Regions from separate parts of the Paenibacillus sp. FSL P4-0338 genome, predicted to be linked through region 1. Evidence: riboswitches for the same ligand, from Rfam matches in the RefSeq annotation. Region 1 holds a riboswitch; each other region holds the start of a gene.

Region 1 (4,731 bases):
AAGAGGGAAGGCAGTCGGACGCTGCTGGGGACTGTCGTTATCCAGCGCGACGGCGGTTTTGGACTCCGCATTCTTGTGCTTGCCTTCCTTCATCTGGTCAAAGGCCTGCTGGAGGACGCTCTCTGCCTCGGCAATCATGTTCTTCAGATCATCTGCTGTAATTACCTTCTCGCGCTCCAGGCGTTCTGCATAAGCGCGGTACACAGTAGGGTGGTTACGCACTTTGCCGTACACAATCGGCTGGGTGGTCTCAGGATCATCCATTTCATTATGCCCGTGGCGGCGGTAGCCGATCAGATCAATCAGGAAGTCCTTCTTGAACATATGGCGGTAAGCACTGGCCAGACGTACTGCGGCAATGCAGGCTTCCGGGTCATCGGCATTGACATGCACGACCGGAATCTCATACCCTTTGGCCAAGTCGCTGGCATAATGGGTGGAGCGGGAATCCTCGCTCTCTGTGGTGAATCCGATCCGGTTATTGACGATAATATGCACGGTGCCGCCATTCTGATAACCCTGCAATTTGCCGATATTAAGCGTCTCAGCGACAATGCCCTCTCCAGGGAAGGCGGCATCGCCGTGCATCAGCACAGCCATGGCCTTGCTTGTGTTCAGCTTAGGCAGTCCCGGATCGTTGCGCTCTTCCTGTGCGGCGCGTGTGAAGCCCTCGACGACAGGGTTAACGAATTCAAGATGGCTCGGGTTATTGGCCAGTGTGATCCGGGTGCGCACGGTCTCGCCTTCGCGGACGGCACGGTCAGCCCCGAGATGATACTTCACATCACCGCTCCAGCCGTAGGTCACGCCCATGGAGCCTTCCGAAGGGAACAGTTCCTTGTTCGGCGAATGATGGAATTCCGAGAAAATAATATCATAAGGCTTGCCCAGAATATGAGCCAGCACATTAAGTCTTCCGCGGTGGGCCATGCCCATCAGGATATGCTCTGCGCCGTCATGCGCGGCGGCCCGCACAATCTCATCCAGCATCGGCACGAGGGCATCATTGCCCTCCAGGCTGAACCGCTTTTGGCCGACGAAGGTCTTGTGCAGGAAGGTCTCGAAATGCTCCACCTGAACCAGCCGCTTCAGCAGCTCTTTGCGCTCTGTATTATTCAGCGGGGCAGGGGAGGTCATCGATTCCGCCTGGCTGTTGAGCCAGCGCAGCTCGCGTTCATCATGCACATGCCCGAATTCATAGGCAATGGTCTGGGTATAGGCCTGACGCATTCTGTGGACGGCATCCATCGCGGTATGCACATCTGCAGGGGCATTATCCCAGATCAGCGAAGCGGGCAGAGCATTAAGATCCTCGCGGGTAAGCTCGTAGGTCTCCAGCTCCAGCCATTTGGCCATCGGGTTCTTGCTGCGCTCCAGCGGGTCAATGTCTGCGGCCATATGGCCATATATTCGAATATTGGCGATCAGCTTCGAGGCCTTGACAGCCTTCTTGAGCCACTCGGCATCTGCTGATACGGCAGGCCTTGGAGCCCTCTCGGCATCGGGTGCCAGTGGAGGGGGGCCGGATACGGTGAAGAGATCGCGGTAATGTTGTTCAACAGAAGAGGGGTCCTTGACAAATTGCTCATATCTTTCTTGGATGTAGCCCAGATTGGGGCCGTAGTATTTGCTCCATACTGTGTCGTTATAGGGCTCTTTGACTGCCATGAATAGGTCCTCCTAACGGATAAACTCCACGCGAGGCATCCAGTGTGCCACTTGGCGGAGCTGCAAATGTTTGCGGTTTCATTCTCATCCTATTGTGCTACTTTCCGGCGGGGTAATCAATTCATACTTTCGGTCAATCCGTTCGCAATTCGGCATGATTCATTACAGTATTCATACGGAACTATCATAAATAGAAATAAATCCATATCACTGTCCGTTATCTATACAGATGGGTAATTGTCTCTATACGATGTTGCGTGGTGCGGTAAAGCGGAGTAGTTAGAGTTCCCTTTAGCATAATTAAACTATTACTTAGGGTTTGAACTTGGAACTGGAAATATTTATACAAGCCGCTGGCAATTTCAGCTAAGTTTCCTCACATTTTATCATAAAAAAATTCCAGAAAACGACACACTAATCGCGTATGATCTTGTATAATGTTATTGCGGAGAACGGTTTCATCGATTCTTGCCAGATCCTTTCATGATGGAAAGGGTCCAGTAAAAGGTAAACCTGCCGAAAGACAGGGGCACAAAGTCTCGGATCTAACGTAGAGATACTACAAAGTAGCAATACTACTATGATGGCCGGACTGCCTGGGGACGCGAAAATTCTAGGAGGAGATTTCTTGGATATGTCCAACCAGGGGAATGACGAGCTGCAGGCAGTAGATCTGGATTTAGAATGGGTGCACTTGCTGATGTCTGCCAAGCAGGCGGGGATCGCGGCGGAGGATATCCGCCGGTTTCTAAGTGAAAAGGCACTCCAGGCGATGTAAGGGCGGTCATCATTGTTAGGATACATACAGAAAAGGCACAGCGTCCGGTACGCTGTGCCTTTTCTGTATGCCGCTTGAAAGAATGCCCTCGCCGAAGGCGGCCTCCCTGCCGTGCGGAGTCTTCCTTGAGGCATACGATGCTACGTCTAGTTGTCCTTTTGTTCCATGCGCCATTTCTGGTAATCGAGGAATTCCTTGAATTCGCGTTTGCTTATACCGGAGGCCATAGCCTCCTGAACCAGCCGGAACCATTCCCCGTCCAGTGCCTGTTCTTCCGTCTCTGCCAGTCCGCCATACAGCAGTACATGAATGGATACCTGAAGCGCGTCTGCGATTTTTTCGATGAATTGAATGGAGGGGTTGGATTGAATATTCCGTTCCACATTACTGAGGTATGATTTCGCCACATCAGCCTTATCCGCAAGCTCGGATAGCGAATAGCCCTTCTCCAGCCGGAGTTTGTGGATGCGGCTTCCCATAGTATCTGACACGATTACAACGCCCTCCGTACTTTTTTGGTAAAAGATAAGAAGTGATATGCTTCGCGCTATACCGTAGCCCTATCTTTCTCGCAGAAACGGTGCCGCTCTTTAAAAAGAAGACAAAGCCGTTTCCACTTGTCAGTATAACAAAAATCTGCAAATCGGACAAAAATCCTTGAACCCGGAAGCGGGGAAAAGGAAACGGCATACCCGGCCCGGATGGGGGAGGATATGCCGTTCTTGATCGATAAATGCAGCTTTGGCCTACTTGGCTTCTCCCACTCCTTGAAGTGCATCGAAGGTCCAGTTCAATGCTAAGCCGTCACCCTGGAAAATATTCTGATCGAGCGTATTGTCCACGAACTCGAAGGCGATCTTGAAGGTCTTGGACCCGGCTGCGGCAATCCCTCCCGGCAGTATACCTGCTGCTACGAGATCGTAGCTGGGGGTGTTTTTCAGATCCTTCAGGGAGATCTCGGACAGCACATGACCGCTTAATGAACCGCCGGTGTATGAATTATCGAGGAGCTTGACCTTGAAGTGGTCTCCGAGATCCTGGCCTGCGTTATCGCCCTTGGCATCGGTCACGGTGTAAGTGGTGGCAAGCTTGAGGAATTTGATATCCAGTGTGCCGTCATTGGACAAGGTGAAGGTGCGGACGGTATAGTCTCCCGGCTTCAGATTCGTCAACGCTACCGGAGTATTGAAGGAAGAGCCAAGCTTCAGCGTACCTGCGGCGAAGGTTGCCGTGCTGGTGGCTGTGGAGCTGAAGTAAGCGAACGTGCCCCCGCCGATTAAAGACAAACCCAGTGCTGCTGATGCTACGCCAAGACCCAATGTTTTTTTGATACCCATGATTAATTTCCTCCTCGAATGGTTTGTTTTGTTGGTAAATTATTTGAGACTGCCTTTTTCCTGGTTGGCTTCAAAATTCAGCGTCAGCGCAAGCGTATCGCCCTGATAATAGTTCTGCGGCTGGAGAGTCTCCTTGAAGGCGAATTGAATGAGCAGATTATCGGAGGTTCCGGCTTTAATGCCGGACTTCTCTCCGCCCAGGATCGCTCCGAGAATTCCCCGGGCCACCAGATCGGGACTCTGCTTCTCCAAATCGGCCAGCGAGATGACCAGAAGCGGCGCTTCTTGCTTATCCTTGTTCGCGAGGAAGGTCACAATAATATCATCCTTGAAATTATGGGAGCCGTTGTCTCCCAGAGCGTCTGTAATGACCGATGAGGTGCGCAGCACTACTTTCGGAATGTTAAGCGTCCCGTCATTTATAAGCTTGAAATCTCTTAAGATGCTGTCTCCCGGCTTGAGGTTGCTGAGATTAACAATGACAGAGGGATCAGACTTCAGTGATAAAGTTCCGTTGTTAAAAGAAGATGAGGTAGTAGAGGTGCTGCTGAAGTAAGCGAAGGTGCCTCCGCCGACCAGGGTCAAGCCTAATGCTGCCGATACAACGCCGAGACCTAATGTTTTTTTGACGTTCATTTGTTCATCCCTCTCTCTTATGAGTCTGGTTTGTGCATAGCCGGGGCTTCCGGCAAGCTGTATTGTGGCTCCGCGTTTCGTAAACGGGAGAGGACAATTGATCATTATACGAGGTCAGTCACAGTATCCGGCCCGCCGCCGTTGTTTGCGGAAGACGAGACGTTCTTCTTTTCAAGTGCCGCAACGGCCTTCCAGGAAGAATACAGCGCGTAGAGGAGCAGAAGCAGTCCGGGAATAATCATCAGCACTACGCTTCCGGCTTTGGAGACTGCGAAGCTCATGGCATAGCCCACATAGGGGACGGTCACGCCG
Region 2 (4,731 bases), 300 kb from region 1:
TTTCAACTTGCTTACACAAGTTTCAGCTAAAAGATGTTCTAAAACGCAAATTCGTTTCGGTATCCAGTTTTCAAGGATCAAGGTAAAGATGAGAGCTTAAACTCTCAAAACTGACCAACGAGTGAGTAACAGGCCTAAACCTGATTGGTGGAAGCAAGCTTCCGATTTGAATGTCTTCATTGCAGAAGACGATTCTCCATAGAAAGGAGGTGATCCAGCCGCACCTTCCGATACGGCTACCTTGTTACGACTTCACCCCAATCATCTACCCCACCTTCGGCGGCTGGCTCCCTTGCGGGTTACCCCACCGACTTCGGGTGTTGTAAACTCTCGTGGTGTGACGGGCGGTGTGTACAAGACCCGGGAACGTATTCACCGCGGCATGCTGATCCGCGATTACTAGCAATTCCGACTTCATGCAGGCGAGTTGCAGCCTGCAATCCGAACTGAGACCGGCTTTGCTGGGATTGGCTCCACCTCGCGGCTTCGCTTCCCGTTGTACCGGCCATTGTAGTACGTGTGTAGCCCAGGTCATAAGGGGCATGATGATTTGACGTCATCCCCACCTTCCTCCGGTTTGTCACCGGCAGTCACTCTAGAGTGCCCAGCTTAACCTGCTGGCAACTAAAGTCAAGGGTTGCGCTCGTTGCGGGACTTAACCCAACATCTCACGACACGAGCTGACGACAACCATGCACCACCTGTCTCAACTTTCCCCGAAGGGCACCTGATGCATCTCTGCTTCGTTAGTTGGATGTCAAGACCTGGTAAGGTTCTTCGCGTTGCTTCGAATTAAACCACATACTCCACTGCTTGTGCGGGTCCCCGTCAATTCCTTTGAGTTTCAGTCTTGCGACCGTACTCCCCAGGCGGAGTGCTTACTGTGTTAACTTCGGCACCAAGGGTATCGAAACCCCTAACACCTAGCACTCATCGTTTACGGCGTGGACTACCAGGGTATCTAATCCTGTTTGCTCCCCACGCTTTCGCGCCTCAGCGTCAGTTACAGCCCAGAAAGTCGCCTTCGCCACTGGTGTTCCTCCACATATCTACGCATTTCACCGCTACACGTGGAATTCCACTTTCCTCTTCTGTACTCAAGTCACCCAGTTTCCAGTGCGACCTCAGGTTGAGCCCAAGGTTTAAACACCAGACTTAAATAACCGCCTGCGCGCGCTTTACGCCCAATAATTCCGGACAACGCTTGCCCCCTACGTATTACCGCGGCTGCTGGCACGTAGTTAGCCGGGGCTTTCTTCTCAGGTACCGTCACTCCGGCAGCAGTTACTCTACCGGACGTTCTTCCCTGGCAACAGAGCTTTACGATCCGAAAACCTTCATCACTCACGCGGCGTTGCTCCGTCAGGCTTGCGCCCATTGCGGAAGATTCCCTACTGCTGCCTCCCGTAGGAGTCTGGGCCGTGTCTCAGTCCCAGTGTGGCCGTTCACCCTCTCAGGTCGGCTACGCATCGTCGCCTTGGTGGGCCATTACCCCACCAACTAGCTAATGCGCCGCAGGCCCATCCCCAAGCAGCAGATTGCTCCGCCTTTCATTCTCTCCTCAGGAGAAAAAAGAAATTATCCGGTATTAGCTACCGTTTCCGGTAGTTATCCCAGGCTTGAGGGCAGGTTGCCTACGTGTTACTCACCCGTCCGCCGCTAAGTCTGAAAGGAAGCAAGCTTCCTTTCAGACTCCGCTCGACTTGCATGTATTAGGCACGCCGCCAGCGTTCGTCCTGAGCCAGGATCAAACTCTCCAAATTGGTATTTAGAAAGAGCGATTGCTCATTTTGAAACATCTGACGAGAATTTACATTCTCTAATTTGGATCTCACCGAAGTGATCTCCGATACTCACTCGTTGTTCAGTTTTCAAAGATCAAGCTCGTTATCAGCGCCGCTTACCGCGTCACCAGCAACTCTTATAATATATCACGTTCATCCGAGCAATGCAAGCTTTATTTTTGAAATTACTTATTTAAGTAATTCTCATTTCCTTTGCCGCTCCAACAACGCTTACTTATAATAACCTATCCTTCTATTAAAAAGCAACCTTTATATAAATAAAAATAACCCGCTTAATGATTAAGCGGGTTATTCTCAGGTAATGCTATAGTTCACAGCTATTCTTAGTAGAATTTCGCTGCAGTGTATTTGCTTGCTGCTTTGACCAGTTCTGTTGATACTGTGTTCTTGCCCAGACCTGCATCTACTGTAGTATCAATCGTTACCCATTTGCCATTTAGGAACACTTCGTTCCAGGCATGGTATGAAGTTACATAGCTTGTATTTCCCATAACCAATTTGGTTGGAATACCTTCACTGCGGAGCATAGTAGCGAACAAGGATGCGTAATCGTAGCAGATCCCTTTGTTGGTAGCCAGCGTGTTATCGTTGTTCGGAATATAATCTGTGCTTACGCTGTTAGCCAGAGAGTAGTCATATTTCACGTTAGCTACGATGTAATTGTAGATAGCCTTAACTTTGTCTGCATCTGTGGTCAGACCCTTTGTAAGCTGGGCTGCCTTTTGAACGGATTTATCGGAAGAACTCCACTTAACATTCTGTACAGAGCTCAAATATACGGCATTCACATTGCTCATTGAAAGAGAGACAGTCTCGGAAGATAGCACTTTGTATTTGTTGCCCGTAGTATTCTCAAGAACGGATACCTTGTAAGAGCCGTTTCCTTGTTGCAGCGGGAACGTCTCGTTCGGCTTGGAGGTGTATAAGTTGTAAGTATAGCTGTTATTGTCCTTGGTAATCATGAGCTTCATCTTCTTGTCCTTAGGAACATCGTACGAAACCCCGATAACCCCTTGATCAAGTTGTCCAACATTTAACCAGCTTGAATCTGCATTAGCAGCTTGAGCAGTGCCTGTCTGCACGGAAGTGACGATTACAAAAAGTGTAATTAGCATTAAATAAAACTTTTTCATGGATAAAACCCCTTTCGGTAGCTGGCTGCCATCCATGACGGGAAGGCCCTTTAGCTTTGCGTCCCTACCTTTCGATAGGTTTGCCGTTATCGTATAAGCTTTATCTGTCCAATCTACTACCACATAATGACAGATTCTGAATTAAAACAAACAAAAAAAGCCTCTTCATTCGGTAGCTGGCTGCCATCCATGACGGGAAGGCCCTCTAGCTTTGCGTCCCTACCTTTCGATAGGTTTGCCGTTATCGTGCATTAGCTTTTGATAGTTCTATTTTACCATACACATCTCTATTAGCAAGACCCAAATTGCTAGATTCCACCACAAATATACTAAAATTTTATGTTTTTTCGACCTTTATCGCCTTGTTCTGATAGATTCAGGTGAGCTTCGCATGAATGATGAGTCTGTGGGTCGGGTTGACAAGCGGATCACAGGTAATGAGGGTCAGAATCTTATCATTATCATTTCCCTTCAGTACCGAAATATCGGTAGGCTCTACAATAGATACATCATATACAACATACTTGTATTCCTGGCCGCTTGTAATAACAGTAATGGTGTCCCCATTACCGACCTCATCTAGTCTGTTGAACAGCCGCCCTGCCGTTCTTGAGCGGTGTGCCGCAATTGCTGCATTGCCTACCGCGCCAATCGGAGCTGTCTCCTTCATATGCGCCGCAGCATGCTTCATATTGGTCTTGGTGGCGCCCTCCAGAACAGGCAGCTTCAGATCGATTTTGTCGATTTCAATAATGGCAGTGATCTTCCCTCCAACTTCAATCTCGGGCGCTGCAGTGGGCACCGGCTCTTCCGCACCAGACTCTTCCGCGAGCAGCTGGGTGACTTCCGCATAAGGCTTGCTCAGATCCTGGCTGGCAGGAGCCGTAGCCGAAGGAACGATTTCACTATAAGCCTGTTCGGCCTCTTCCAGCAGCTTCTGCTGTTGACGGTCCTCGTACCATTCGCTTCCTTTGGGGTAGAGCATAATCAGGACCCCGGCAAGTATAATCAAATAGGATAACTTCCGCATGACAATCGCCTCCGCAATATAGAATAACTGCAGCCCCGCAGGATACGGGGAATATATACTGTCTCTTTAGAATACCCATTTCCGGCTTCCAAAGAAATTAATGATCACTGTTATGAAGGTAACCAGCACCTTGGCCAGTAGCACCTGTATCCCCAGCCGGTCAGTCAGAAGATGAATCAGCAGCACCGAAATGCCCAGTACCAGCAGATTCAGCACAATAAATCTCACCAGCTGCATCCGGTCAAAGCCGCCATTCCCGCCTCTGTCCCTTCCCTTAAAGGTCACCTTCTTATTCCAGAAAAAGCTGTTGGCCGTCCCGGCGCTGTAGGAAATAATCTGTGCGGGGGTGTTAAGCATCCCCAGGGAATGCAGCAGGGTAAATACCGCAAAATCTATGAATGTATTAAGCAGGCCCACCGCATTAAATTTCAGAAACTGGATCATGCCTGCGCGCCAAGCCTTATCTTGCATAATCGCTTTCCTTCCGGGTGTCTTCAGCCTCTGTCTCCGGGTAGCCTCTGGTCTCGCTTACGATATAGAGTGGTCTATCCTTCGATTCGTCATAGATCCGTCCGATGTATTCCCCAATGACGCCCAGCAGCATCAGCACAATGCCGTTAAACAGCAGGTTAACTCCCACAATGGATGCCCAGCCCGGCACGGTCCAGGAGGTGAAAACCTTCTGGAATAAAACCAGGAACAGGTAAATGAAGCTGGAGAAGGACAGGAAGAAGCCGACATAGGAGGCGATTTTGAGCGGCTT
Region 3 (4,731 bases), 730 kb from region 1:
TTTGCATCCCCTTGATTCTCATAATACTCTACCTGAATATCATACAGCTCGCCTGCGGTCAGGCTGATGCTGCCCATGCGTTCGGTGCCGCTCTGCTTCACCCAGCTGTCAATCACAAGCTCACCGTTAACCCGTACGCGGATACCGTCATCGGAATTGGTATAAATCTGATACGTCTCTGTGTACAGCGGCTTAATCTTCCCGCTCCAGCGGACAGAGAAGAAGTCTATACCGATAGCAGCATCCGGCGAGCCTTGGCGCCAGTTGAAATCAAGCACCGCATCGGTGCGCACTGCAGCGGGTTCGCCCGATAGCGTCATGTTATTGAAGTATTCCGCGTACAACCCATTGGCAGCAGGGACTTCTACCGGCAGATCCACCGGTGTTGCTGTAGGAGAAGGAACGGGAACAGGAGCCGCTGTCGGTGTTGGTGCCGGTGTTGGCGTTGGTGTCGGTGCTGCTGTCGGCGTTGGTGCCGGTACTGGCGTCAGTGTTGGTGTCGCTGCTGGTGTTGGTGTTGTTACTGGTGCCGGCGTTGCTGTTGCTGCTGGTACCGTTGTCGGTACTGCTGTTGCAGCCGGAACAGGTATGGATATGTTGCCTGCTCTGGAGAAAAGCGCACTTGCAGGTACGGTTCCCTTCACCTGGCTAGGGCTCTGCCACATCAGATGGACATTGGCATCGCCAGCATTCTCATAGTACTCTACTTTGATATCGTACAATTGCCCGGCAGTTAAGGCTATGCTTCCTGTGCGGGCAGTTCCGCTCTGTTTGACCCAGCTGTCAATGACCGGTGTGCCGTTCACCCACAAGCGGATACCGTCATCCGATGTAGTATAGAACTGATAAGTCTCACTGTAAGCCGGCTTAATCTGTCCGGTCCAGCGAATTGAGAAGTAATCTACGCCCAGTGCGGCATTAGGAGTCCCCTGACGCCAATTGAAGCTGATGACATCATCGTTACGCACCATAACCGGTGTCCCCGAGAGCGTCATGTTCTTGAAGTATTCTCCAAGCAGGCCATTCTGGCCAGGCTTACTCTCCGGGTCGCCGAAGGTTGGGACCGGCTTCTGAGTCGGCGCAACGGTTGGTGTTGCCGTCGGCGTTGGCGTCGGTGTTGCGGTTTGTGTCGGTGTTGCTGTTGGTGTCGGTGATACTGTAGGCGTCGGCGTTGCCGTTGGCGTTGCGATTGGCTTAGGAGCCGCCGCCGGAGCAGACCAGGCCTTATATTGGTCACGGGTTAGTGTGTAACTGTCATTCATGAAATTCTTGATTGTCGCCGTGCTGTTATTCTCATAGAGCATCTTGCCCCAGTTCATCATGAACACGTAATTCTGCTGGTTCAGCTTTAGCTTCGATATATTTGGCATTTCACCGTTCTCGCCGATGCCGATCGGTTTGCCGCCAGCCAGGCTGGTCAGATCATCATGATATTTATTGGAGTAGTCGTTATTATATATATCTGCTGCCAGCACATCCACTCTGTCCGCACCCGGATAAGTCCGTGGATAGGGATCGGAGCTTGCATTAGGCGCATTCGGGTTCCATACCCAGAGCAGATTATTTAACTGATGAACGTTCACGAACCGGTCATACATAATATTCCACAGGGCTGTAAAATTATCTTTCTTCCCCCACCAGAACCAGCCGCCGTTCATTTCGTGGTAAGGTCTCCAGAGGATCGGAACCTTAGCATCCCGCAGGCTTTTCAGAGAGACCGCTACTTTATCCAGATCGGTGATCAGTGCATTATACTCTGGCGTTCCGGGGGTTACGTATTTGTTAAATTGCGCCTGGGTGATCGGCTTCTGCACATTGGACCATTCGTACTTGGTGCCTGGCAGATTCTGGTGGAAGGTCATGGCGACAATGCCGCCCGCTCTGGACCAGTTCGTCGCACTCCAGACGATATTTTTGCGTTGTGCAGCTACTCCGCTCTCACTCTGCCCACCGATTGCTCCCAGCTCATAACCATGCAGTGCTGCGTATTGTCCGCTTGTTCCCTTCAGCTTGTTGCTCAGCTCATCCGGACTCTCGAAATAGTCATGCTGGCCTGTAATGATTCCATTTCCCGAGATATCATACAGATTGTTCAGCAGCTTGACCGCCTCCGCTGAGGCGTTAGGGTTCACCGGCGCTCCTTCAGAGGAGGCAGCCTTGACGGTGGAAGGGGCGATTCCCAGTCCCACAGGTACAGCAGACAATACCACGGCCAGCGACAGCACAGCGCAGAGCAAACGAGACTTACGGTAAGTTTTCACAATATTCTCTTCCTTTCGGTAGCCAGGCTGCCACTCTTGCGAAGGCCCTATAGCTTTGCGTCCCTGTCTTTCGATCAGGTTTGCCTTTGTCGTTTTGGAAGGATCAATCCCTCTTACCGTAAATTATCGTCTTTATGCAATTTTTTTGTAGAGCAAACGCGAATTTCTCCGAATAAATAGTTCCGAGTACCTGTTTTGATTCTGTAACAAATGGTTAAATAGATAAGTTAGACCTACGAAATGAACTGATGTAGCGCTATATCCTCCCAGTCCAGAGTAATACGGATGTTATCTTCCTCTACCAGCTCCGACCCCGTCTGCACCTCAATGAACTCCACATCGGTAAGAGCAAGAATGGCATGCTTGGTCCCTTCCGGTATCCGCACCACATCTCCTGCCTTCACCGTATGCATCTTCTCATTGATGACAATGCTGGCTTCCCCGCTGACGAAGGTCCAGATTTCACTGCGTTTGTGATGCAGCTGATAGCTGATATTTTTGCCCTCATTGATGAAAATCCGCTTGGTCAGCACCTCGTTGCCTTCGTCATACTTTACATAATCTATCACCTTGTAGTGGCCCCAGCGGCGCTCCTCGTACATCGGTCTTTGTTCAAAAGACTTCAGCACTTCCTTGATCCGCGGACTCTCAGTCTTGTGCGTCACCAGAATGCCGTCCGGGCTGGCAGCGATAATCAGATCCTTCGCCCCGATCACGGTAATCGGAATATCCAGCTCGTTAATGAGGCAGGTCCCCTCGGAGTCAGCGGTCACAAAGCCTTTGCCGACATGGTTGCTGGTCATTTCCTCGGTCAAGGTGTTCCAGGTACCCAGGTCCTTCCAGAATCCGGCATACGGCTGTACGACGATGTTCTCTTCTTTCTCTACCACTTCGTAATCGAAGCTGATGGAAGACAGCAGCTTATACTGCTTCTGCAGTTCCTCATAATTAAGCGGCAGCCCTTTGCGCTGCAGGATATCCAGCAGGTAACCCAGACGGAAAGCGAACACCCCGCAGTTCCAGAGAGCCCCCTGGCTAATCAGCTCCTCGGCCTGCACACGGTCCGGCTTCTCCTGGAAGTGGCTGACCTGCAGATAACCATTCGCTCCCGCATCTGCACCCGTTGGAATAATGTAGCCGTATTTCTCCGAAGCATGCTCGGGAACTACGCCCATCAGCGCCAGGTTCGCCCCGCTCACCAGCATGGTGTTCTCCAGTTGCAGTACCGTTTCGAAAAAGGAGGATTCCACGTATGGGTCCACCGGCAGAATCGCCACGGTCTCGCTTGGGGAAACCCCTGCGATGGAATAGAGGTAGGCCGCCGTCAGCGCAATGGCCGGGAACGTATCCCGCCGCTCCGGCTCCACGATGATCGGCACCTCGCTGCCGAGCTGGCTCTGGATCATCTCCACCTGGCTGCGTCCGGTCGCCAGATAAGAGGACCCGGCCATGCCGTTCTCCTCCAGCTGTCTCCATACCCGTTGTACCATTGATTCCGGTTCACCTGCCGGACTTGCCAGTACCTTCAGAAATTGCTTGGAGCGTGAATCATTGGACAACGGCCAGAGCCGCTTGCCGGAGCCGCCTGATAGAAGTACTAGTTTCATAGTGAACCCTCCATATCGTATTGTTATTGGGTATTTCTTATTGCGGCTGTGTGTTAAAATCCCGCCTGTTATGAGGGTCGCTGCAAGGAATTTTGGGCTTACGGCCGCTGTTGTCTCCAGATGTTGTTGATTATATTGCTTGCAGCAGATAATATCCGGAGACAAAGGCGGACGCTACCGCTCCTACAGCTCCAAAATTCCTCTCCGCTCCATTTCATAACAGGCTTGTGATTTCATATCCGCTTCGCCCGCAGGCGAAGCTCCCGGTTAAAGATCCGGGTATTGCCGCTTGTTGTAGCGGCAAGGGGGGCCGGGCTGCCGCTTGTTCCAAGGCGTCGCCGCTGACCTAGCGGCTAGAGAAAGCAAGAATTCCAAGACAATGGAATTCAAGACCGGGATTCAAGACTCTTGTTCCAAGGGCTTGCCGCACAAATTTGCGGCGGCAGAAGCTGGTTAGTTTAAGTACGTGACACAAATGCTGCTCAGTTGCTCCATTTGGCTCGAATCCGAGAAATCAAGGGCACTTGTGCTCCTCATTTGCTCGTTTAGCCAACTTTCCCAGGATTCAGGGGCACTTGTGCTCCTCATTTGATCGTTTAGCTAACTTTCCCGGGATTCAGGGGCATTTGTGCTCTTCATTTGCTCATTTAGCCAACTTTCCCGGGATTCAGGTGCACTTGTGCTCCTCATTTACTCATTTAGCCAACTTTCCCGGGATTCAGGGGCACTTGTGCTCCTCATTTGCTCATTTAGCCAACTTTCCCGGGATTCAGGTGCACTTGTGCTCCTCATTTGCTCATTTAGCCAACCTTCCCGGGATTCAGGAGCACTTGTGCTCTTCATTTACTCATTTAGCCAACCTT

What was found. Region 1 has a riboswitch for cyclic di-GMP ahead of MKZ07_RS25575 (anti-repressor SinI family protein). Riboswitches for the same ligand answer to the same signal wherever they lie in the genome.
Region 2: another riboswitch for cyclic di-GMP. It lies ahead of MKZ07_RS26835 (transglutaminase-like domain-containing protein); the one in region 1 lies ahead of MKZ07_RS25575 (anti-repressor SinI family protein).
Region 3: another riboswitch for cyclic di-GMP. It lies ahead of MKZ07_RS28630 (PA14 domain-containing protein); the one in region 1 lies ahead of MKZ07_RS25575 (anti-repressor SinI family protein).

What each region holds. Positions count from the first base shown of each region.
Region 1 covers NZ_JBBOCG010000002.1:343,338-348,068, forward strand. Annotated here, with positions in the region: gene MKZ07_RS25570 (2-oxoglutarate dehydrogenase E1 component) at 1-1,668, opposite strand, end outside; cyclic di-GMP riboswitch class I at 2,165-2,268, shown strand; gene MKZ07_RS25575 (anti-repressor SinI family protein) at 2,303-2,446, shown strand; gene MKZ07_RS25580 (helix-turn-helix domain-containing protein) at 2,593-2,925, opposite strand; gene MKZ07_RS25585 (TasA family protein) at 3,193-3,783, opposite strand; gene MKZ07_RS25590 (TasA family protein) at 3,823-4,419, opposite strand; gene sipW (signal peptidase I SipW) at 4,524-4,731, opposite strand, start outside.
Region 2 covers NZ_JBBOCG010000002.1:641,944-646,674, reverse strand. Annotated here, with positions in the region: rRNA gene MKZ07_RS26840 (16S ribosomal RNA) at 203-1,763, opposite strand; gene MKZ07_RS26835 (transglutaminase-like domain-containing protein) at 2,129-2,938, opposite strand; cyclic di-GMP riboswitch class I at 2,952-3,033, opposite strand; cyclic di-GMP riboswitch class I at 3,107-3,188, opposite strand; gene MKZ07_RS26830 (class D sortase) at 3,315-3,968, opposite strand; gene MKZ07_RS26825 (GtrA family protein) at 4,035-4,439, opposite strand; gene MKZ07_RS26820 (glycosyltransferase family 2 protein) at 4,429-4,731, opposite strand, start outside.
Region 3 covers NZ_JBBOCG010000002.1:1,071,187-1,075,917, reverse strand. Annotated here, with positions in the region: gene MKZ07_RS28630 (PA14 domain-containing protein) at 1-2,261, opposite strand, end outside; cyclic di-GMP riboswitch class I at 2,276-2,356, opposite strand; gene MKZ07_RS28625 (sugar phosphate nucleotidyltransferase) at 2,495-3,868, opposite strand.